Regions from separate parts of the Thioalkalivibrio sp. ALgr1 genome, predicted to be linked through region 2. Evidence: predicted binding sites of a transcription regulator. Region 2 holds the regulator's gene; each other region holds the start of a gene.
The links. The regulator sigma-54, encoded in region 2, starts transcription at its own class of promoters, with help from an activator protein. The targets are predictions, from matches to a motif close to TGGCANGNTNCNTGCTT.

Region 1: the regulator sigma-54 is predicted to act here: its motif matches at 2,785-2,801, upstream of glnA (glutamate--ammonia ligase).
Region 3: the regulator sigma-54 is predicted to act here: its motif matches at 2,289-2,305, upstream of pepA (flocculation-associated PEP-CTERM protein PepA).
Region 4: the regulator sigma-54 is predicted to act here: its motif matches at 2,420-2,436, upstream of glnL (nitrogen regulation protein NR(II)).

Annotation. Positions count from the first base shown of each region.
Region 1 covers NZ_KB905132.1:424,255-429,788, forward strand. The annotation lists gene glyS (glycine--tRNA ligase subunit beta) at 1-316, opposite strand, end outside; gene glyQ (glycine--tRNA ligase subunit alpha) at 377-1,321, opposite strand; gene F466_RS0102025 (cation diffusion facilitator family transporter) at 1,408-2,682, shown strand; gene glnA (glutamate--ammonia ligase) at 2,879-4,288, shown strand; gene F466_RS0102035 (lysophospholipid acyltransferase family protein) at 4,387-5,283, opposite strand; gene F466_RS0102040 (tRNA 2-thiocytidine(32) synthetase TtcA) at 5,258-5,534, opposite strand, start outside.
Region 2 covers NZ_KB905132.1:848,517-854,050, forward strand. The annotation lists gene F466_RS0104040 (KpsF/GutQ family sugar-phosphate isomerase) at 1-393, shown strand, start outside; gene kdsC (3-deoxy-manno-octulosonate-8-phosphatase KdsC) at 393-932, shown strand; gene lptC (LPS export ABC transporter periplasmic protein LptC) at 929-1,492, shown strand; gene lptA (lipopolysaccharide transport periplasmic protein LptA) at 1,485-2,009, shown strand; gene lptB (LPS export ABC transporter ATP-binding protein) at 2,060-2,788, shown strand; gene F466_RS0104065 (RNA polymerase factor sigma-54) at 2,847-4,340, shown strand; gene hpf (ribosome hibernation-promoting factor, HPF/YfiA family) at 4,343-4,681, shown strand; gene F466_RS0104075 (PTS sugar transporter subunit IIA) at 4,686-5,156, shown strand; gene hprK (HPr(Ser) kinase/phosphatase) at 5,224-5,534, shown strand, end outside.
Region 3 covers NZ_KB905132.1:315,902-321,435, forward strand. The annotation lists gene prsT (XrtA/PEP-CTERM system TPR-repeat protein PrsT) at 1-1,401, shown strand, start outside; gene F466_RS0101565 (class I SAM-dependent methyltransferase) at 1,492-2,160, opposite strand; gene pepA (flocculation-associated PEP-CTERM protein PepA) at 2,398-3,228, shown strand; gene F466_RS0101575 (ThiF family adenylyltransferase) at 3,351-4,226, opposite strand; gene F466_RS0101580 (PEP-CTERM/exosortase system-associated acyltransferase) at 4,226-5,002, opposite strand; gene F466_RS0101585 (acyl-homoserine-lactone synthase) at 4,992-5,534, opposite strand, start outside.
Region 4 covers NZ_KB905132.1:505,853-511,386, reverse strand. The annotation lists gene ntrC (nitrogen regulation protein NR(I)) at 1-1,311, opposite strand, end outside; gene glnL (nitrogen regulation protein NR(II)) at 1,311-2,408, opposite strand; gene F466_RS0102405 (DUF4124 domain-containing protein) at 2,585-3,229, opposite strand; gene F466_RS0102400 (hypothetical protein) at 3,264-4,100, opposite strand; gene F466_RS0102395 (DUF2782 domain-containing protein) at 4,100-4,498, opposite strand; gene F466_RS0102390 (TIGR00730 family Rossman fold protein) at 4,501-5,226, opposite strand; gene polA (DNA polymerase I) at 5,345-5,534, shown strand, end outside.

The sequences.
Region 1 (5,534 bases), 420 kb from region 2:
GGCGCTCGACCTCCACTCCGCAGGAGCGGGCAAAGCCCAGCACCGCCTTGGTCGGCTCGCCGGCGGCGTCGAAGGCGGCGGCCACGGCCGGGCCGCGGCGCTCCTGGAGCTGGTCGGGCTGGCGCGCGGGCACATCGGGGAACAGCACGGCCAGCCGCCGCGGGGTGGCGAAGGCCTCGGGCGCGCCCGGTTCCAGCCCGGCCTCGCGCAGGCGGGTGGCCAGGCCCTGGGCCAGGGCGTCACGCAGGCGGGGCAGGGCGGTGGGGGGCAGCTCCTCGGTGCCCAGTTCGATCAGGAGTTCGCGGGCTTCAGCCATGTCGGGTCCAGTTCGGGTCCATCAGGGCCGCGCGGTCGGGCGCACGGTCCGGAAAAGGGTTCAGGCGGCGTCGGGCTTGTTCGCGTCGTCGTCGGCGCATAGCGGGAAGCCCAGGGCCTCGCGCGACTCGTAGTACTTCTGGGCGACGTTTCGCGACAGCTCGCGCACGCGCAGGATGTAGCGCTGGCGCTCGGTGACCGAGATTGCGCCGCGAGCATCCAGCAGGTTGAAGCTGTGTGACGCGCGCAGCATCTGTTCGTAGGCCGGCAGCGGCAGGCCCAGCTCGATCATGCGATCGCTCTCGTTTGCGTGCTGGTCGAAGGCGGCGAACAGGGCATCGCGATCGGCATGCTCGAAGTTGTAGGTGGACTGCTCCACCTCGTTCTGGTGATAGACGTCGCCATAGGTCACCGGGCGGCCGTCCGGGCCGACGGTCCAGACCAGGTCGAACACGCTCTCCACCCCCTGCAGGTACATCGCCAGGCGCTCCAGCCCGTAGGTGATCTCGCCGGACACCGGGTGGCAGTCCAGCCCGCCCACCTGCTGGAAGTAGGTGAACTGGGTGACCTCCATGCCGTTCAGCCAGACCTCCCAGCCCAGGCCCCAGGCGCCGAGGGTCGGGGACTCCCAGTTGTCCTCGACGAAGCGCACATCATGGGTGAGCGTGTCGAAGCCCAGGGCCTCCAGGGAGCCCAGGTAGAGGTCCTGGATGTCCGGCGGCGACGGCTTCAGCAACACCTGGAACTGGTAGTAGTGCTGCAGGCGGTTGGGATTGTCGCCATAGCGCCCGTCGGTGGGTCGGCGGCTGGGCTGCACATAGGCCGCGCGCCACGGCTCCGGCCCGATCGAACGCAGGAAGGTCGCCGGATGGAAGGTACCGGCCCCCATCTCCATGTCGTAGGGCTGCAGGACCACGCAACCGTGGTCGTTCCAGTAGTCCTGCAACCGGCGGATCAGGTCCTGGAAGGTGGGGCTGCTGCTGGACGGGGTGCGTTCGTGCGCCATGCGGGATCCCGGGTCAGGGCAAAGCGGACAGTATATCGGCCGGGCTCCGGCTGCGGCCACCGCTGAAGGCAGTGCAAGCGTCTTGCATGTGGCGGAGGCACGCCCATACTGAGGGCCTGCCCCTGTTCGGGAGGGATGTCCTGAGCGACCCCCGCGCCAACTCCGAGGCCACGATCTCGCCCGAAAACGGCCGGCGCTACCGTGCCACGCGCCGGGTAACGGTCGTGGGCGCGGTGGTGAATGCCTTTCTTGCCCTGGCACAGCTGCTGAGCGGATGGCTGCTGAACTCGCAGGCGCTGATCGCCGACGGCGTGCACACCCTGTCGGACCTGATCACCGATGGTGTGGTGCTGTTCGCCGCTGGCAAGGCCGCGGCCTCGCCCGATCATGACCACCCCTACGGACACGGGCGTATCGAGACCCTGGCCACCGTGGTCGTCGGTGTGTTCCTCGCACTGGCCGGCCTCGGGATCGCCTGGGCCGCCGGACAGCGGCTGATGGATACCAACGCCGCGACCGCGGGGCCGGCACCGGCCGCGCTCGCCTTTGCGGTGCTGACGCTGGTGGCCAAGGAGGGGCTCTATCAGTACACCCACCGTGTGGCGAAACGGATCGGCTCGCGGATGCTGGATGCGAACGCCTGGCATCACCGCACGGATGCGATCTCCTCGCTGTTCGTGCTGGTCGGGGTCGGGGCCGCGGTGGCGGGCTTCCCGTGGGCGGATGCCCTGGCGGCGCTGATCGTTGCCCTGTTCATCCTGCATATCGCCGGGCGCCTGATCGTGCGCAGCGCGGCCGAACTGATTGACACGGCACTGGATCCGGAGGAGGTCGCGCGCATCCACCGCACGATCATGGAAGTGCCCGGGGTGAAGGATGCGCACATGCTGCGCACGCGGCGGCATGGGAGCGACGTGGTCGCCGATGTGCATATCCAGGTCGCCCCGATGATTTCGGTTTCCGAGGGACACCGGATTGCCGATGCGGTGTACGGGGCCGTCACCCAGCGCCACGAGCGGCTGCGCGATTTTACGGTCCATGTAGATCCGGAAAACGACGAAGATCAGGCTCGAAGCTCGAACCTGCCCCTGCGTCCGGAGATCGCCGAAGCGGTGCGCGAGGCCTGGGCCGACACCCCGGAACTGGATCGCCTGGAGCAGCTTTCCATGCACTATCTGAACGGGCGCATCCACCTGACCCTGACGCTGCGCCTTGACGGGGCATGCACGCCCGTGGACCTGAACGCGCGGGGCGAGGGCCTGTCACAGTCGCTGCAGGGCCATCCGCGCCTGAAGGACCGGCTGGGTGAGGTGAAGATCCTCTATCGCCCATGCACCACTGGCGTGCAACAAAAGACTTGATGCACTACTGTGGTGCCGATGGCGCACGGATATTGTGCAGCCCGCCGCGTGGTACGGGCCTGATGAGTCCTGAACGACCGTCACAGGGCCAATCGAACGAACTGGCATGATGCCTGCATAGAACCGATTCAACGCCGGCCGGGCTCGAATCGGCGCGGCGAACCCAAAGACCAAGAGCAAACCTAAGGAGACTCCCATGTCCGCAGCCGACGTGCTGAAGCAGATCCAGGAAAAGGAAGTCCGCTTTGTCGACTTCCGTTTCACCGACTCCAAGGGCAAGGAACAGCATGTAACCGTTCCAGCCCATGACCTCGACGAAGAGTCGTTCGAGGAAGGCAAGATGTTCGACGGGTCGTCGATCTCCGGCTGGAAGGGCATCAACGAGTCCGACATGATCCTGATGCCGGATGCGGAGTCCGCGGTCATCGATCCGTTCTTCGAGGACATGACGATGAACATCCGCTGCGACGTGGTCGAGCCGGCCACCATGCAGGGCTACGACCGCTGCCCGCGCTCCCTGGCGCGTCGTGCCGAGGCCTATCTGCAGAGCACCGGCATCGCCGACACCGCGCTGTTCGGGCCGGAAAACGAATTCTTCGTGTTCGACGACGTGAAATGGGGCTCGGACCTCTCCGGCTCCTACTGCCGCGTGGACTCCTCCGAGGCCTCCTGGAATTCCGAGCGCGTCTACGAAGACGGCAACATCGGGCACCGCCCGGGCGTGAAGGGTGGCTACTTCCCGGTGCCGCCGGTCGACAGCCTGCACGACATCCGCTCGACCATGTGCGAAGTGATGACCGAGATGGGCCTCGTTACCGAGGTGCACCACCACGAGGTGGCCACCGCCGGCCAGTGCGAGATCGGTGTCGGCCCCGCAACGCTGACGCAGAAGGCCGACGAGGTGCAGGTACTGAAGTACGTGGTGCAGAACGTGGCCCACATGCACGGCAAGACCGCGACCTTCATGCCCAAGCCGATCGTCGGCGACAACGGTTCCGGCATGCACGTGCACCAGTCGCTGTCCAAGGACGGCAAGAACCTGTTCTCCGGTGACCTGTACGGCGGCCTGTCCGAGACCGCGCTGTACTACATCGGCGGCATCATCAAGCACGCCCGCTCGCTGAACGCCTTCACCAACCCGTCCACCAACAGCTACAAGCGTCTGGTGCCGGGCTTCGAGGCGCCGGTGATGCTGGCCTACTCCGCGCGCAACCGCTCCGCGTCGCTGCGCATCCCGTTCGTGATGAGCCCGAAGGCCCGCCGCATCGAGCTGCGTTTCCCGGACTCCACCGCCAACCCGTACCTGGCGTTTGCCGCGATGCTGATGGCCGGCCTGGACGGCATCCAGAACAAGATCCACCCGGGCGACGCGATGGACAAGAACCTCTACGACCTGCCGCCGGAAGAGGAAAAGGGCATCCCGCAGGTCTGCCATTCGCTGGACCAGGCGCTGGAAGCCCTGAACCAGGACCGCGAATACCTGACCCAGGGTGGCGTGTTCACCGACGACATGATCGATGCCTACATCGACCTGAAGATGGAAGAAGTCACGCGCATGCGCATGACCACCCATCCGGTCGAATTCGACATGTACTACAGCCTGTAAGGCATCCGCATCCGGCCCCTCGGGGCCAGATGCACCGGCCGCCGCGACCTTCGGGTCCGGCGGCTTTTTTTGTGCTCGGAACCTGGCTCGACCGGGTGTCAGCGATAGGGGTTGGGCTGGCCCTCGGGGGCCGGGTGGAAACGCTTGTAGGCCCAGTTGTACTGCTCGGGGCAGCGCCGGACCAGGGCCTCCACATGGGCGTTGATCGCGGCAGCGGCGCGGGCGAAGTCGCGGTCGGCAACCTCCGGCCCGGCCTCGATCTCGTGATAGCGAAACCCGCGCCCCTTCGGCAGGCGCTCGGCGAACAAGAACACGACATGGTCCTCGCGCCCACGCAGCAGGCGCGGCAGCAGGGTCATGGTCAGCGCCGGGTGGCCGAAGAACGGCGCATGCGTACCCGAGGCGCCCTTCGGGCTCTGATCCGGCAGGATGCCGATGATCTCGCCGCGATCACGTGACTGCTGCAGCACGCGCAGCCCGGAGCGGTCGGCCGGGGCCAGGGTCGCGCCGGTGGAGGCGCGGGCGTCGCGCACCCAGCGGTCGATCTCGGGGGTCTTGAACGGGCTGTACAGGGTGGCCATCGGCCCGTGGCAGGCGGCCTGCAGCCCGGCGAACTCCCAGGAACCCAGATGCGGGGCACACAGGAACAGCGCCCGCCCGCCCTCGCGTTCGCGCAGGCGGGCGTAGCGGGGCGGCTCGACCGCCAGTCGCTCGAGGGTTTGCGGCGTAGCCTGCCAGAGCCAGGGGGACTCGGTCAGTGCCCGGCCCATCGCCATCAGCGATCCACGCCCGACCCGGCGGCGCCAGGCGGTGTCCTTGTCCGGGAAACAGAGTTCGAGGTTGCGGCGGGTGATGCGGGCGGAGCGCGTCGGCCAGTACCAGGCCAGCGCGCCGAGCAACCCGCCCAGCGCATGATTTACGCGCAGAGGGAGGCGGGCGAGCAGGCGCAGACCGCCGGCGATCAACCGGTCACGCAGATGCCGGCGTTCGGCCATGATCGCGGGATTCGGGTGGATCGGCCGGGGTCCGAGGCGGGATGCCGCCCTCGGTCATCAGCGGCTTCAGGGTTGTGCGCAGGTTGCGGAACAACCGCGGGTGCTGGGCCTCCTCCTGCGCGAGCAGCTGCTTCATGTGTTCGCGCTGGGTGGGCATCGCGAAGCAGGCCGGGCAGTTGTCCAGGATCACCGGCAGCCCGGCGGCCTCGGCGAAATCGCGGGTCTGGCGTTCGCGCACATAGACCAGCGGG
Region 2 (5,534 bases):
CGGCGGTTGCTGGTCCATGTCACGGACATCATGCATACCGGTGACGCGATCCCGCGCGTGGGTCCGGAGGCCCCGCTGAAGGACGCCCTGTTCGAGATTACGCGCAAGGGACTGGGACTGGTGATCGTCGCCGATCCCGAGGCGCATATCCTCGGCGTGTTTACCGATGGCGACCTCCGACGCACGCTGGATCGTGGCGAAAGCCTGGAGGCGCTGACCATCGGCCAGGTGATGACGCGGGGCGGACATGCCGCCCGCCCGCAGTGGCTGGCCGTGGAGGCCCTGGAGACCATGGAGAGCAAGCGGATCAATGCCCTGCCGGTGGTGGATGACGACCAGAGGCTGGTCGGGGTGCTGAACATGCACGACCTGCTGCGCGCGGGGGTGGCCTGATGGACCGTCACGACGAGGCCCTGCACAGCCGCCAGGCGGCAGTGCGTCTGCTGATCCTGGATGTCGACGGCGTGCTGACCGATGGCAGCCTGTTCATGGGGGATGCCGGCGAGCAGTACAAGGCCTTTCATTCGCGCGACGGGCACGGCATCCGTCTGGCACTGGACGGAGGGCTGGAGGTCGCGATCCTGACCGGACGCACCTCCGGGGTGGTCGAGCACCGCATGCGGGACCTCGGTGTGCAGCATCTGGTGCAGGGGCGGCGCGACAAGGGGGCCGCACTGCACGAGTTGCTGGAGCAGAGCGGCCACGCGCCCGACGAGGCCGCCTTCGTGGGCGACGACATCGTCGATCTGCCGGCGATGCGCCGTGTGGGGCTCGGCATCGCGGTGGCGGATTCCCACCCGTTGGTATTGCAGCATGCACATTGGGTTACGCAGGCCCCCGGCGGTCGCGGCGCGGTGCGCGAGGTCTGCGAGGGCCTGCTGGCGGCCCAGGGGCGGCTGGAGGCCCTGTTCGCGGAGTACGTCGACGGATGAAGTGGGTGGCCGGACCGGTGGCGCTGATCCTGTTGCCAATGGCGGCGCTGGTGGCCGGCGCTGTTGCCAGCGAGCACGAGCCGGAGGGCGAGGTGACGCTGGAGATCGAGGGCTTCACGCTGCACGCGACTGGCGAGGACGGCGAGTTGAGTCACCGCCTGCGCGGGACGCGTCTGCGCGAGTTTGGCCGCGACGGCCCGCAGCTGATCGACGACCCCGACCTGGATATCTTTGACGCTGGCGGCATCGAATGGCACTGGACTGCGCCCGAGGCGCTGCACCGACCGATGGACGAGATCCTGGACCTGATCGGCCCCACGCGGGGGGTGCAGCCCGAGCGTGACGAGCGCGTGCGCACGGTGATTGAATCCGCCGATGTGAAGGTGGCGACCGACACCATGATCGCCACCTCCGATGCCCCGTCGACGCTGGAGCAGCCTGGCCTTTTCCAGCGGGGCACGGGTCTGCGCGTCGACTCGCGAGGGGATACCATAGAGCTGTTCCATGACGTGTACACGCTCTACAGCGAGTCGGGCGAGGAGGAAGCCGCAAATGACTGAACGTGGTGGGTCGTCGCTCGCCCGGGCCGGATGGCCCGTGCTGCTGGGCAGTGCCTTGTTGCTGCTGGCCGCGCCGGTCATTGCCCAGCAGCAGCCCCTGCCGGTGGAGATTACCGCCGATCGTGCGGAGATGGACGACCGGCGGGGCGTAAGCACTTATACCGGTGATGTGGTGGTGATTCGCGGGGACATGACACTGGAGGCCGACAAGGTCTATGTGCGCAGCCGCGACCGACGCCCTTACGAGATGGAGGCCCACGGCGAGCCTGCGCGGCTGGAGTCCCCGGACCCGGAGACGGGCGAGATGCGCATCGCCACCGCGCTGCGCATCGACTACCTGCTGAACGAGGACCGGGTGATCCTGACCGACCAGGCGCATGTGGTCACGGCAGCCGAGGAAGCGCGCGGCAAGCGCATCGTCTACGACCTGGAGACGGATGTGATCGAGGCCGAGCGTGGCGAGGCCGATGACGAGCGTGTACGTATCAGGATCCAGCCCCGCGAAGACGACGAATGAACGAGCTCGACACCAGCGCGCCCGCCGCGGCCGGTGGCGAATCTGCGCCGATGGCCGGCTATCTGACCGGCCGCGAGCTGACCAAGCGCTATGGCAAGCGTACGGTGCTGGATCGTGTCGACGTCGATCTGGCACCAGGGGAGGTCGTGGGCCTGCTGGGACCGAACGGCGCAGGCAAGACCACCTGTTTCTACAGCCTGGTCGGCCTGATCCGGCCCAATCGTGGCCGCATCACGCTGGGTGACCGGGACATCACCCGGGCCCCGATTCATTCGCGGGCCCGAGCCGGGCTGGGCTACCTGCCGCAGGAGGCCTCGATCTTCCGTCGGCTGAGTGTTTGGGACAACCTGCAGGCGGTGCTGGAGCTGCGCTCGGAGCTCGACCGCCACGAGCGACGCCGCATCGGCGATGCCCTGATCGAGGAGTTCCAGCTGGAGACCGTGCGCCACAGCCCTGGGATTGCCCTGTCCGGGGGCGAGCGTCGCCGCGCCGAGATCGCGCGGGCACTGGCCGGTGACCCGCGCTTTATCTGCCTGGACGAACCGTTTGCCGGCGTGGATCCGATTTCCGTGGGTGATATCCAGGCCGTGATTGGGCATCTGGCCCAGCGCGGGATCGGTGTGCTGATTTCCGACCACAACGTGCGCGAGACCCTCGGAATCTGCGACAGGGCCTATATTCTTAGTGAGGGCCGCATCCTGAGCGCCGGGACCCCGCAGGAGCTGCTGGACGACCCCCAGGTGCGCCGCGTGTATCTCGGAGAAAACTTTCGACTGTGAACATTGATCAGTGTTTCCTTAAGATGATCTTGATGGTCACCATGGACCTCAAACCGCGATGCTGAAACCCGGGCTCAATCTGCAGCTGGGGCAGACGCTGACGATGACCCCGCAGCTGCAACAGGCGATCCGTCTGCTGCAGCTTTCCACGCTGGAGTTGCAGGCGGAGATCCAGCAGGCGCTGGAAAGCAACCCCATGCTCGAGCAGGTGGAGGACGAGGGCGAGGAGGCCCCGCCCGAGCGCCCGGAGGAAGGGGGCGAACGGGTCGACGGGGATCGCATGCAGGCCGACACGGCTGGCGATGACGTGATCCCCGAGGAGTTGAGCACCGACAGTCGCTGGGACGACATCTACGAGCCCGCCCCGAGCCCACGCGGCCTGGACGACCGCGACCCGCTGGAGAATACCTCCGACGGCGAGGACGAGGGCCTGCAGGACCACCTGCTCTGGCAGCTGCATCTGAGCCACCTGACCCCACGAGACCAACGGATCGGGGCGGCGCTGATCGACGCGATCAGCCCGGACGGCTATCTGGACAGTGAACTCGAGGCGCTGGCGGAGATGATCAGCCAGGGCGAAGACGAGCCCGTGGGGGTCGACGAGGTCGAGGCGGTGCTGCACTGGATTCAGCAGTGCGACCCGCTGGGCGTCGGTGCGCGGGACCTGCGCGAGTGCCTGGAGATCCAGCTGCGCCATTTGGCGCCGGATGCCCCGGCGCGTGACGCGGCTCGAGCCATCCTGGAAAACGGCATGGAGAGCCTGGCCAAGCGGGACTACCGAGCCCTGCAGCGCCAGTCCGGCGTGCGCGACCCGGACGAGCTGGCGCGGGCGCTGGACCTGATCCGCACCCTGAATCCGCGGCCCGGTGCCCAGATCAGCGAGTCCACTTCGGAATATGTGGTGCCGGATGTCTATGTCCGCCATGACCGCGATGGCTGGCGCGTGGACTTGAACCCGGAGATTGCGCCGCGCATTCGCATCAACGATCTCTATGCGGGCATGGTGCGGCAGGTCTCCGATGCGCGTGATAGCGCGTTTATGCGCGATCAGTTGCAGGAGGCGCGCTGGTTCCTGAAGAGCCTGCACAGCCGGAACGACACCCTGCTGCGGGTCGCCCAGGCCATCGTCGTGCGCCAGCAGGGGTTTCTCGAGCATGGTGAGGTTGCCATGCAACCGCTGATCCTGCGCGATATCGCCGAGACCCTGGAGATGCACGAATCGACCATCTCGAGGGTGACTACACAGAAATACATGCACACCCCGCGTGGGGTATTCGAGTTCAAGTACTTCTTTTCCAGTCATGTTGGCACAGCCGATGGCGGCGAATGCTCGGCGACCGCGATCCGTGCCATGATTCGGGAATTGATTGGTGGCGAGACCCCGAACAAGCCACTGAGTGATGCAAAACTGGCCCAGATCCTGTCGGATCGGGGCATTAATGTGGCCCGACGCACCGTGGCCAAGTACCGCGAGGCTATGCACATACCGTCTTCCAGCGAACGCCGGCAGATGGCGAGTATGCCCAGTGGAACCAAGCAAAAAGGAGCCTGACCATGCAGATCAACCTGACCGGCCATCACGTCGATATCACCGACGCCCTGCGCGACTACGTGAACGAAAAGTTCGCGAAGCTGGAACGCCACTTCGACAAAGTGATCGACGTGCATGTGGTGCTGACCCACGAGAAAAACCAGAACCTGAACAACAAGGCGGAGGCCAATCTCCAGGTCAGCGGCAATCACATCCACGCCGAAGCCAGTCACGAGGATATGTATGCGGCGATTGATGGCCTGATCGACAAGGTGGATCGTCAGCTGATCAAGCACAAGGAAAAGGTCAAGGACCATCACCGCGCCGAGGGTGCCCAGCGCAACCGCGAACAGGCCCTTTAACGCAATGACCATTGCCGAGCTGATCACCCGCGCCCGTATCCGGCTGGAGCCCGAGTGTTCCAGCCAGAAACGGGCGCTCGAGACCCTGGCCGAGTTGCTGGCCGTCGGCGGCGAGGAGTCCGCCGGCCCGGCCAGCGGGGCCATCTTCGAGGCCCTGTCTGCCCGCGAGAAGCTTGGCTCCACCGGTCTGGGGCATGGCGTGGCCATCCCGCATGGGCGTCTGGCCGAGCTCGATGCCCCCCGGGTCGCGGTCCTGCGGCTGGACCAGGGGGTCGACTTCGACGCCATGGACCACGAACCCGTGGACATCCTGATCGCACTGCTGGTGCCCGAGGCGGCGACCAGCGCGCACCTGGACCTGCTGGCGCAGCTGGCTCGCGGTCTCTCGCAGCCCGACAATATCGCCTCGCTGCGCCGTGCCGGCGACGCGGACGCCCTGGAACGCGAACTGACCCGGGCCTTCGGCGACGCCTGAACATGGCTCTCCCGGCAGTACTTTCTCTCTTACGACGCCCCGTGCCAGCACTGCCGGAGATTCGTGCATGAACGAGGCACTGGGAGAGGGCGGCATCGCGCGCGACATCACCGTAGAGGTCCTGATCCAGGCGATGGGCAATCGCCTGGATCTGCGCTACGTACACGGCGAGCAGGTCGCACCGGATCGCAACCTGGTCGGCGGTGACGGCGACGACCTGCCCCTCGCCGGGCACCTCAACCTGATCCGGCCTAACCGTATCCAGGTGATCGGCGATTTCGAGGCGCGCTATATCGCGCGGCTGAGCGATGATCAGCGCGAGCAACTGATCCTGGAGATGGCCTGCACCGGGACGACCGCGGTGATCTTCGCCGAGGA
Region 3 (5,534 bases), 530 kb from region 2:
GAGGCCACCCAGCGTCTGCGCGACAAGGACCCGGAAAACCCGCAGGGCTTCAACCTGATGGGCGCCGCCCTGCTGGGGATGGGCGAAACCCACGAGGCCCGCCTGATCTATCAGGAAGGACTGTCGCTCCATCCGGACAACAGCACCCTGGCCCTGAACCTGAGCTCGCTCGAGGTCCGCCAGGGCAACCTGGAGACGGCCCGCGAGATCCTCGAGGACCTGCAGGAACGCGACCCCGGGCATCCCACCTCGGCGATTCGGCTGGCGACACTGCATTTCCAGCAGGGCGAGATGGAGGCCGGCAAGCGCTGGCTGCAGGACGCAATCGAGGCGCACCGGGATCGGATCGAGCCCTACCTGATGCTGGCACGCGCCCAGAACCAGCAGGAGGATCACGCCGCCGCCCGATCCACCCTGGAAAAAGCCCGCGAACATCACCCCAACGACACCCGAGTGCTGGGCCTGCTGGTCGATCTGCAGGAGCGCGAGGGGGACTTCGCGGGCGCGGCACAGACGCTTGGGCACCTGGCCGTACTGCGGCCGGATGCCGCGGAGCTGCGCTTCCGGCAGGCGCGCAATCTCGCCGCGCTGGGCGAGACCGAGCAGGCCGTCACGGCCCTGCGCGAGACGCTGTCGATCGACTCCAGCCACATGAGCGCGCGCATGGTGCTGACCCGCCACCTGAGTCTGGCCGGCGAGGTCGACGAGGCGCGTCAGGTCTTCGAGCCTGTTGCGGAGCGGGCCCCGGAGGCGGCGCAAGTGATCGCGCAACAGGCCTGGTTCGACGCACAAGCCGGCGAGCTCGACAAGGCGATCGAGGGCTACGAACGCGCCCTTGAGCGTGAGTCCCGACGCGACTGGCTGGTGGAGAAATACCAGGTTCAGCAGCGGGCCGGCCATTCCGACGCGGCCCTGGAGACGCTGCAGGGCTGGCTGCAGGACCACCCCGATGATCTCGCCTCGCGCCACCTGCTCGGCTCGGCGCAGATCAACGCCGGCCACGAGGCCGAAGCCCTGGAAACCTACGAAACCGTGCTGGAGCAGCGCCCCAACGATGTCATCGCGCTGAACAATGCGGCATGGCTGGCCCGCGAGACCGACAACCCCCGCGCCCGCGAGTATGCCCAGCGGGCTGTCGAACTGGCCCCGGATCAGCCCGCGATTCTCGACACCCTGGGCGTGGTCTTGCTGGAGGGCGGCGACACCGAGAGCGCGCTGGAGACCCTGCAGCGGGCCTACCGGATGAGCCCGCAGGCACCGGATATCGGGTTCCATCTGGCACAGGCCTACCAGGCCAGCGGCGAAACCGAACAGGCGCGCGCCCTGCTGACGGAACTGCTGGAGGCCCACGAAGATTTCCCGGAACGCGAACGGGCGCAGTCGCTGCACGAGTCGCTGTAAAACCGGAAAAGCGAGAAAGACGCGCCGAGCAGAAGCCCACGTCCGCGTGGGCTTCTGCTTTTCCGGCCAGCGTCGAAACTGGCGCCAGGACTACTGCGATTTCTTCAACAGCAGGTTGTAGCAATTGCCCGAGATCGAGGAGTCGACCACCTGGAACCCGGCGCTGGTGAAGCGACTCAGGATATCGCGGGCCTCGTACGGGGTATGCAGGATGCCTTTGCGCATGCCCCAGCGGTTGATGCGTTCGGCAATCAATTTGAGTGGCTGCGGCGTGCGCGGATACAGCAGGACGTTCGCGGCCAGGGTGCCCCCCGGCTTGAGCACCCGAAAGGCCTCGTGGATGGCGCCGTCCACATCCGGAAAGCAGTGTACCGAGTTGGCGATGTTGGCCGTATCGAACTCGCCGTCGGCGAACGGCAGCTCCGCGGCGTCGGCGTGTTTGACAGTCACGTGCTCGTCCTTTGCGAAGCGGTGGCGCGCGCCCGCCAGCATGGATTCGGCGTAATCCACGCCAACGATTTCGCTCTCCGGCAGTTTGCGCCGGCGCCGCCACTTGAGGGCCATCTCCAGCAACGTCCCCGTACCGCAGCCGATCTCCAGATGCCGGGCCCCCATGTTGCGGCCAAAAAACCGGATCTGGGCGCCCAGGGTGCTGTTGTAGGCAAAGGTCAGGATGAAAAACCCCCGCGCGTCGTACCACCACGGTGGCGACTTGTAGGCCTCGGCAATCTCGTCGCGGGTCTTGGCACGCTTGGACATGTGGCATCTCCTTCACGGAAAGAACGGCCGAGCCCCCAATCCCCGCCGTCCGTTTTTTTTACAAAGCCCTTTTCCAGGACCAATGAAAAACAAAACAAACGCTTTGAAAATCCGATAGTTAACACTTTTGGCACGCAGCCTGCTTTACTTCACTCGCAAGACAGGACGACTAGCAAATTGAAGTGGAAGTAAGCGTTAACCCAAACAAATTGATGCTAACTGGTGGAGGATTACAACATGGAAAGGTTCAAGCAAACAGCGCTGGGGGCGGTACTGGCAGTGGCCAGTCTGGGGCTTGCGAGCACCGCACATGCCGGCGTCTTCACGATTGATGATTCGCAGCTCGATCTCTCGACGATCGCGGTCGGCGAACGTCAGGTTGACCGTATTACCGGCGGGTATGAGGAGCTGCTGACCCTCGATACCGACGGTTCCTTCGACGCGGCGGCCTACTGGAACGTAGGTCAGTACTTCCTTGGGGGTACAAGCGTCAGCAATCGCCTGGGCGCCGGCGGGGACGACGGTGATCTGTTCTATGGCCTGTATGCCGTGTTCGAGTCCTCCGGGACTTTCGACGCGGGTTCGGGCGAGTTCACCGGCACCACCGGCTCGATCGCGCTCTACCTGGATCCGAATCTGGATACCACCTTCGGGTTTAACTCGGGCGATGCGGCCGACGGTGTGGCCCTTGGCGGCACGGGTGATGACATCCTCGTAGGCTGGTCCGACATCTTCGAGCGGGGCGCGGGTCGCTTTGAACCCGGCTCGGACGATATCGGCAGCTTCGCGCTCATCTTCAACGAGTGGATGCTGACGGATGAAGGCAAGCAATTCTTCACCAGTCCGGACCCGTTCTACATGAATGTCCGAGTATCGGGTCAGTTCGACTTTATCGAGGGTTTCGAGGAAGTCGATCAGCGCACTACCTTTGATGTGGTCGGCTCGGCCGACGCCCGGTGGTTCGGGGTACCCGAGCCGGGCATGCTGCTTCTGCTGGGAACCGGGCTGGTAATGCTCGGCTTCGTCGCCACGCGACGCCGCCGCCGCGAGACTGGCCTGGCTGCCTAGCAGCCCTTGTGGTTGGGCCTTCTGCTCCCCCCTGGGTGGAAAGCCTCTCCCGGCCCCTCGTCTTCGGACGAGGGGTTTTTTTATGTCCGAACATACGAAACGCGAGGCTGGATGGCTGCTGTTCAGACCTGGGCCCGGAGACGTGCGAGTCGACGTCGTCCGATCGCCAGCAGCAGGCGCTGCAGGGGATTGCGGTTGCCACCGGGGCGCCAGGTGCGGGCGAGGCGCTGGCGATAGGCATCGAAGTGAACGCCGCGCGGGGCCCAGACGACACGGCCACGTCCCAGCAGGATCTTCAGGGCCTCGGTACCCATCACCCCGGCGCACAGCTCGCAGGCCATCACGGTGGACGGGCCATGCTGCGCCCTCAGGTCGACGGCGGCAGGATCGGCCAGATAGCCCATCTGCATCATCGACGGGGCCAGGCCCATCATGAAACGCAGCGCCAGCTCCTCGTCGGGCAATCCATCGCGCAGGTCGAAGTAGTCATCGAACGACAGACCACCCGGGCGGAAATTGAGCAATGCGGCCCCCATGCCGAGCGGGGCCACGGTGATCGCCGGGATCCCCCGCTCCGCGCACGCGGCGAAGACCTCGCGGCGGACCTGAAACACGAAAAAGTCGAGCCCGTCGACGTAGAGATCCACACCCTGCAGGAAGGCCTCCAGATTGTGCTGGTACACCCCCTCCGGGAATGTGGTGATCTCGAGCTCCGGATTGATGTCCAGCGCCATCTCGCGCAGGACCTCGACCTTGGGTCGGCCCAAACGGGACATGCCGGCCCCCGCCTGGCGGTTCATGTTGTGCAGCTCGAAGCAGTCGAAATCCGCGATATGAAAGCGCCCCACCCCCAGGCGGGCGAGCGTCAGCAGATGGCTCCCGCCGACACCCCCAAGACCGGCGATCGCCACCCGCGCACCGCGCAGGCGTTCCATCTCCGGCCAGGTCACCCAGCCATGAGTACGCCGGAACGCCGCGTGATAGTCGAATTCAGGCATCAGGCCGCGCTGGCAATCGCGTCCCAGAGAGAGTCGGAGGGATGGGGGTCGGAGAGATTGGCATAGGAGTGTGCATACAGCTGGCTCAGCGATGGTGAACGGTGAATCCCGGCCAGGGCTGTAAGCAGACTAATATGAAACGGCGCGCGGCGACCATGGTAGTTCTGAAGCGTGCCGATCTGCTTCACCTTCAGGCCGTGGCGACGCAGGATGCGCGCCAGCGACGGCTCCATCATGGCGAAGGCATGCGAGCGGCCCTCGATCTCCATCATGGCGACCGCACTCATGAACAGACTCAACGCCAGCAGCGGGAAGGTACGCGCCTGTTCCAGAGGCACATTCAGCAGATGAAGGTCCCCGACAGGAGTGACCGACTCCCCCAGACGTCGCCGGAACAGGCCATTGACGGCCAGTCGGGAGACCTCGCAGATCGCGTCCCGCTCCAGCCGGTCCGGGCGAAATTCGGTCTCGTAAAAGCAGTTATCGCAGTGGCGCTCCATCGGGAGTTCGTGGATCTTCTGACGCGCGTCGACATGCACGACCCGGACGCAGCCCGCGTGGGTACCGCTCACCACATGCTCCAGCAGGCAATGCGTGGACTGGGCGTCATATTCGTCGATCTCGCGCTCGCCCGGGCAGTTCTCCGGAGACTCGTAACGAAACTCTCGGCAGTAGACCTCGTAGCGCAGTCGGTACACCGCCTCCAGCTGCTCCTTGTCCGGCTTCACCAGAGAAAAATAGCGGCAGAATGCCGTGATGAGCGGGTCATCCTGCACAGGGCACTTCCATAGCCCTTGGGGCGTGATACACACGCGGGCGCCAACAACGCTTGTACCCCGGCGCCGCGCGGTACGGGAACGGTGGGTGCCCGGCCAGTTGCGCATAGTGGGGACGCGCCGGTGCGTCGCCCAGCCCCAGCCGGCGGCGCCAGGCGGACAGCGCCAGGCCGGACTCGGCAGTCAATGCACGAAACGGCAGCCGCAGCCCCCGGTGATCACAGGCCTCGCCACACAGCTCGATGGGGATATGGTGGCGCTGGAGCAGACGCGCGAGGGCTGGTCGAATCATGAACAGCAGATAGTCATACCCGTGGTCTTCGGCATAGGCCTGGGCGGCCTGGCAAAGGTGATACAGCAAACGCGGCGATCCGCGTTCCGGTGAACCACGAGCAATCAGACGGGAAACCTCGAGCACCCGCGGGGACTCGACCCTGGGCGTCGCGAAGGCATCCTCAAACAGATGCCCGGCGGCCATGGTCGGGAGGAGACCCGCCTCCGGCCGGATCAGACGCATGGCGCCAACCCAGTG
Region 4 (5,534 bases), 340 kb from region 2:
CTCCAGTTGTGGCAGAACCCGGCCGAGCAGGTCGCGCTCGCCCTGTTGCCAGTGCTGCCGAGCGACCTGGGCCAGCTCGCTGGTCCAGTCACGCGGCGTGGCCATCTGCGCGTCCGACAGGCCTCCGTGGGTCTCCATGGGCGGCGCATCCTGATGCAGCTCGGCCGGAAGGTCGTCCAGGTGCACCTCACGTCCCGAGGCCATGACCGTCAGCCAGCGACAGGTGTTCTCCAGCTGGCGAACATTACCCGGCCAGGGCAGACGCTGCAGCTCGCGCACCACCTCCGGCCGCATGGTCTTCGCCTCGACCCCCAGTTCGCACGCCACCTCGGCCATGAAGTGCTGCACCAGCAGCGGGATGTCCTCCGGGCGCTCGCGCAACGACGGCACATGGATACGGATCACGTTCAGGCGATGGAACAGATCCTCGCGGAACAGCCCGGCGCGCACGCGCTCCTCGAGGTCCTGGTGGGTGGCGGCGATGATGCGCACATCCACCCGGATCGGGGTATGCCCACCGACGCGATAGAAGGTTCCGTCCGCCAGCACCCGCAGCAAACGCGTCTGCAGGTCGAACGGCATGTCGCCGATCTCGTCGAGGAACAGTGTGCCGCCATCGGCCTGCTCAAAGCGGCCCTTGCGGCTCTGGCTGGCGCCGGTAAAGGCGCCACGCTCATGACCGAACAGCTCGCTCTCCAGCAGGTCTTTCGGGATCGCGGCGGTGTTCAACGCGATCAATGGCTGATCGGCCCGCGGGCTGTGCTGGTGCAGGGCCCTCGCGACCAGCTCCTTGCCAGTGCCGGACTCGCCGTTGATCAGTACGGTGATATTGCTGCGCGACAGACGCCCGATCGCGCGGAACATCTCCTGCATCGCCGGCGCCTCGCCGATGATGGGGGTGTCCTCGATCCTGGCGCCACCCTCGGCATTTTGCTGCGCAGTCGCCCGCGCCTCCAGCGCACGCTGAACAAGGGCCACGGCCTCGTCGACATCGAACGGCTTGGGCAGATACTCGAAAGCCCCGGTCTGGTAAGCGCCGACCGCGCTCTCGAGATCCGAAAACGCCGTCATGATGATGACCGGTGGCGGATCCGGGCGGGTCTGCATACGGGCGAGAAAATCGAGGCCGTTCAGCCCCGGCATGCGGATGTCGGCCACCACCGTATCCGGGGCCTCGTCAGTCTCCAGCGCAGCCCAGGCCGCGTCGGCCGTCTCGAACCCGCGCACATTGATACCGGCGCGCTGCAGGGCGCGATCCAGCACCCAGCGGATCGAGTCGTCGTCGTCAATGATCCAGACGATGGGGTCCATCAGTTGCCGGCCTCCTTGGCATTTTGGGGTTCGATCGGCAGCAGGATGTCGAACGAGGTGCTGCCCGGTCGCGAACGGCATTCAATGAGTCCGTTGTGCAACTGGATCAGGCTCTGGGCGATGGGCAGGCCCAGGCCGGTGCCCGCGGCGCGGCCGGTCACCATCGGGAAGAAGATGCGCTCGCGGATCTCCTCCGGGATGCCCGGGCCGTTGTCGCGCACGCTCAGGCGCGCCACCAGGCGGTGGCGGTGACCGGAAATGGTGTACTGGCGCAGTACGCGCGAGACCAGGGTGATCTCGCCGCCCTCGCTCAACGCCTGCACCGCGTTCTGCACCAGATTCAGGATGGCCTGCACCAGCATGTCGCGGTCGGCCTGCACATCCGGGATGCTCGGGTCGTAGTCGCCGCGGATCTTCAGACCCAGCGGCAGTTGCACACTGACCAGGCCGCGCACGTGCTCCAGCACCTCGTGGAGGTTTACGGCCTCGAGGCGGGGCAGGTTGTTCGGGCCCAGCATGCGATCGACCAGGCTGCGCAGCCGGTCCGCCTCGCGAATGATGATGCCGGTGTATTCCTTCAGCCCGTCGTCATCCAGCTCGCTGGCCAATAGCTGCGCCGCCCCGCGCAGGCCGCCCAGCGGGTTCTTGATCTCGTGGGCCAGCCCCCGGGTCACCGCACGCGTGATCGCCTGCTGCTTTTGCAGCTGTTCCTCGCGACTGATCCGTTCATGGCGATCAATGGCGTTAAGTTCAAACAAGAGTTGTGGCTCGCGGCCATCGTCACCGCGCAGAGGCGTGATGGTGATGTCCGCCAGGAAGGGCTCGGCGCGCAGTGGCTCCATCTGTCGGGCGCGCAGGGTAATCGGCTGATCGAGTGACAACACCGACCGCAGCCGATTGGACAGGCTGCGGTCGAGCCTGAGGCACTGCCCCAGTCCGTGGCCGACGATACGCTCGCGGCTAAGCCCCAGCAGGACCTCGGCCGCACTGTTCAGGCTGACCAGGCGCAGCTCGCCATCCGTCACCAGCACGGCAGTTGACAGGTCGTCCCACCAGGGCCATGGCGCTGGGGCGGGCTTGGCAACAGGATTGTTCATCAACGGGCCTCAAGCAGGAATCGCGCCAAACAGGGGCACAGCACAGGGTGGATCATCCGCGGGCAGGAGAGCGCCCAGGCAAGGCGGCCGTGGCGGCAATCACCAAGCGCCGCCCCATTATAGTGCAAATACGGCACCATATTGGGGCAGAATGCGCACGGAGTTGGTGCGGCCGACTAGTTCTGCGGAATCTGCTGGACCTGGGGCTGAGGTGCGCGCGGGGCCTGGGGGGCCCGCGGGGCGCCGCCCTGGGGGAATTGCTGCGGGCGCTGTTGTTGCTGCTGTTCGCGCGGGATCGCGATGCGCAGCACGTTGAACTGGATGGTGTCGCTGCTGGCGAGCTCCTGCCCGGCGTCGTCTTCTACTCGCGCCTGCAGGCTGTATTCGCCGCGGTTGAGCCCCTCGAAGGTGATACTGGAGCCGGTGCTGTCGCCAGCCTCCTCGCCGTTCAGCAGCCAGACGACGCGATGGCCGGCCTCGGTATCCAGGGCGGGCTCCAGCGCCACCTCGGCGGTGACATTGCCGTCATTGGCACGCACGCCGGCCCCGTCCTCCGGCTGCGTAATCGCGACGCGTTCGTAGCCACTGGCATCGGCCTCCTCTTGCTGAGGCCGCACCGGACGTTCAAGGATCTCTCGGGCACCCTCGAGCGGCACCCCGCGCATGGGCTCACGTACATCGACCGACTCGCTGGCGCTGCCCTCGGGAGGACGGTCGCCAAAGTGCACATTGCCCTGGTCGTCAGTCCAGCGATAGACCTCGGCCTGGGTGAGCGCCGGCAGGCACATCGCGACTAGAAACAGCGCCCAGACCTTGTTCATCGTCGATCTCCTTGGGCCGAAACCCCCGAGCCACCTACGCGGCACGTACCCACATGCCCTGCACACGGGCGGCGTGCCCCTGCAGCGCAACGAGCCGCTGGCGTTCGGCCTCGCCCGTCGCGCCGGATTCGCGACGACCGATCCAGTCGTCCAGTGCGGCCAGGCGCAGCAATGTCGGTGCGGCCCCGCGCTCGATCGCGGCCAACGGGCGTCTGGCATGGTAGCCCGCAAGCAACGCGCGGTAGGCATCGGCTCGAATCTCGCCGGCCTCGTCCACCGCAATCGCCAATGCGATGCGCGCGAGCTGCCAGAAAGCGGGCACCGGCGCCGGCGGCATCACCAGATCCGCGAGCCCGGCCCCTTCCGAATAGACCCGCACCGAGTGCCAGTAGCTCCCGGCCAGCGGCAGATCCTCGAAACGATAGAGGCTCTGGTGGTGGAGTTCGGCATCCAGCGTCTCCCGCTCGCCGGCCAACAGCGTCTGGCCCAGGGCATCGGCGCGTTCGCGCAATAGCTGCTGCAGCACCCCGCGGCGATAGCCCGTGGCCTCCGGCATCGCACTCGCCGGGTGCAGGGCCTGCCAGCTCGCGGCCCGCTCCCCCAGGGCGTTGAGGCTTCCGGGGCCCTCGGCCGACAGGGGTTCGCGCAATGCCTGACCTTGATCCAGGAAAAGAATCCGCGTCCCGTCGGCATCAGCGGTGGCCAGCGGGCTGATGCCTGCACCCTTCAGGGCCGCCTCGATACCGGAGGCGGCATCCGCCGACAGACGCAGGCACTGCACGGGCTGCCCCGCCAGCAAGGCCTCGCCCTCGCGAAACTCGATGCTCACCCCGCAGGCCTCGGCACAGGCCTGGCAGTCGTGTTCGTTCATTACCATTGGAAAATCACCCAGGACGGCGGTACGAAATCGGGTTCCAGCTCACGCTGACGGCGATCGAGCAGGCCGTCGCCGGTGCTGTCGATCAGGTAGTAGGAGGGACCGGCCGCGGGGATCACCTCCACCATCACCAGTTGCCCGCCCATGCGGTACTCGCGCCGGGTCTCCCCGTCGCGTTCGATGATCACAATGTCAGCCTCTTCCAGGCCCCGCTGCTCGCGCGCGCGTTCGTCGAGCACGGGCGGCGCGGGGTCGGCCTCGGCCTCGTCCGGCATCTCGGGCGGCGGCGGGGCATCGTCCCACTCGCGCTCCTGCTGGGCAATGGCCAGAGCCGGCGCGAGAAGCAGACCGACCAGGAGGGCGGCGGGATAATGGGTGCACTTAGCGGCCATGCTCACAGCTCCATCATGCGTTTCTTTTCTTCCGCGGAAGGCTCGAAGCTGCGCGCCTCGTAATGCTCGAAGATCACGTCCACCACGTCTTCCGGGGCATCCACCAACGAGTATAGCTTCAGGTCCTCGGCATCGATTGTGCCTTCGGACACAAGAGTGTCGTCGAACCAGTGCAGCAGCCCCTTCCAGAATTCGGAGCCGACCAGCACGATCGGGATGCGCCGGGTCTTGCCGGTCTGCACCAGCGTCAGAATCTCCGCCAGTTCGTCCAGCGTGCCAAAACCGCCCGGCAGGACCACATAGGCGGAGGCGTATTTCACGAACATCACCTTGCGCGAGAAGAAGTGGCGAAACCCAAGGCTGATGTCCTGATACGGGTTGGCGCTTTGCTCGTGGGGGAGCTGGATATTCAGGCCGATGCTGGGGGAGCGCCCGGCGAAGGCGCCCTTGTTGGCAGCCTCCATGATGCCCGGGCCGCCGCCACTCACCACCGCGAAGCCGGCATCCGACAGCTGGCGGGCGACTTCTTCGCCCAGTTGGTAATGCGGATGTCCGGGTGGAAAGCGCGCGGAGCCAAAGATGCTCACAGATGGCTTGATGTGCGCCAGGCGCTCGAAGCCCTCCACGAACTCCGCCATGATCTGGAAGATCTTCCAGCTTTCGCGGGTCAGAGCGGAGTCGTCAATCGGGCGCAGGCCGGGGTGTTCGGCGCGTTCGCGGTCGTTCATGCGGAGGGTTCCTCGTGTCGAAAGCCAAGCGTAACGGGCGCCCCGGGTCGGTACAAATGGTCGCGGCACAAAACGGGGCTGTAGAATGGCGCGCACCTTCCGCACGGATACCGCATTGATGTCACAAGCCCCCCTCGTTCTGGTCGACGGTTCGTCGTATCTGTTTCGGGCCTTCCATGCCCTGCCGCCGCTGACCGCGCCGGATGGCGCCCCGACCGGGGCGATGATTGGTGTGGCGAACATGCTGCGCAAGCTGCGCGCGGACTACGGCCCGGAACACATGGCGGTGGTGTTCGACGCGAAGGGCA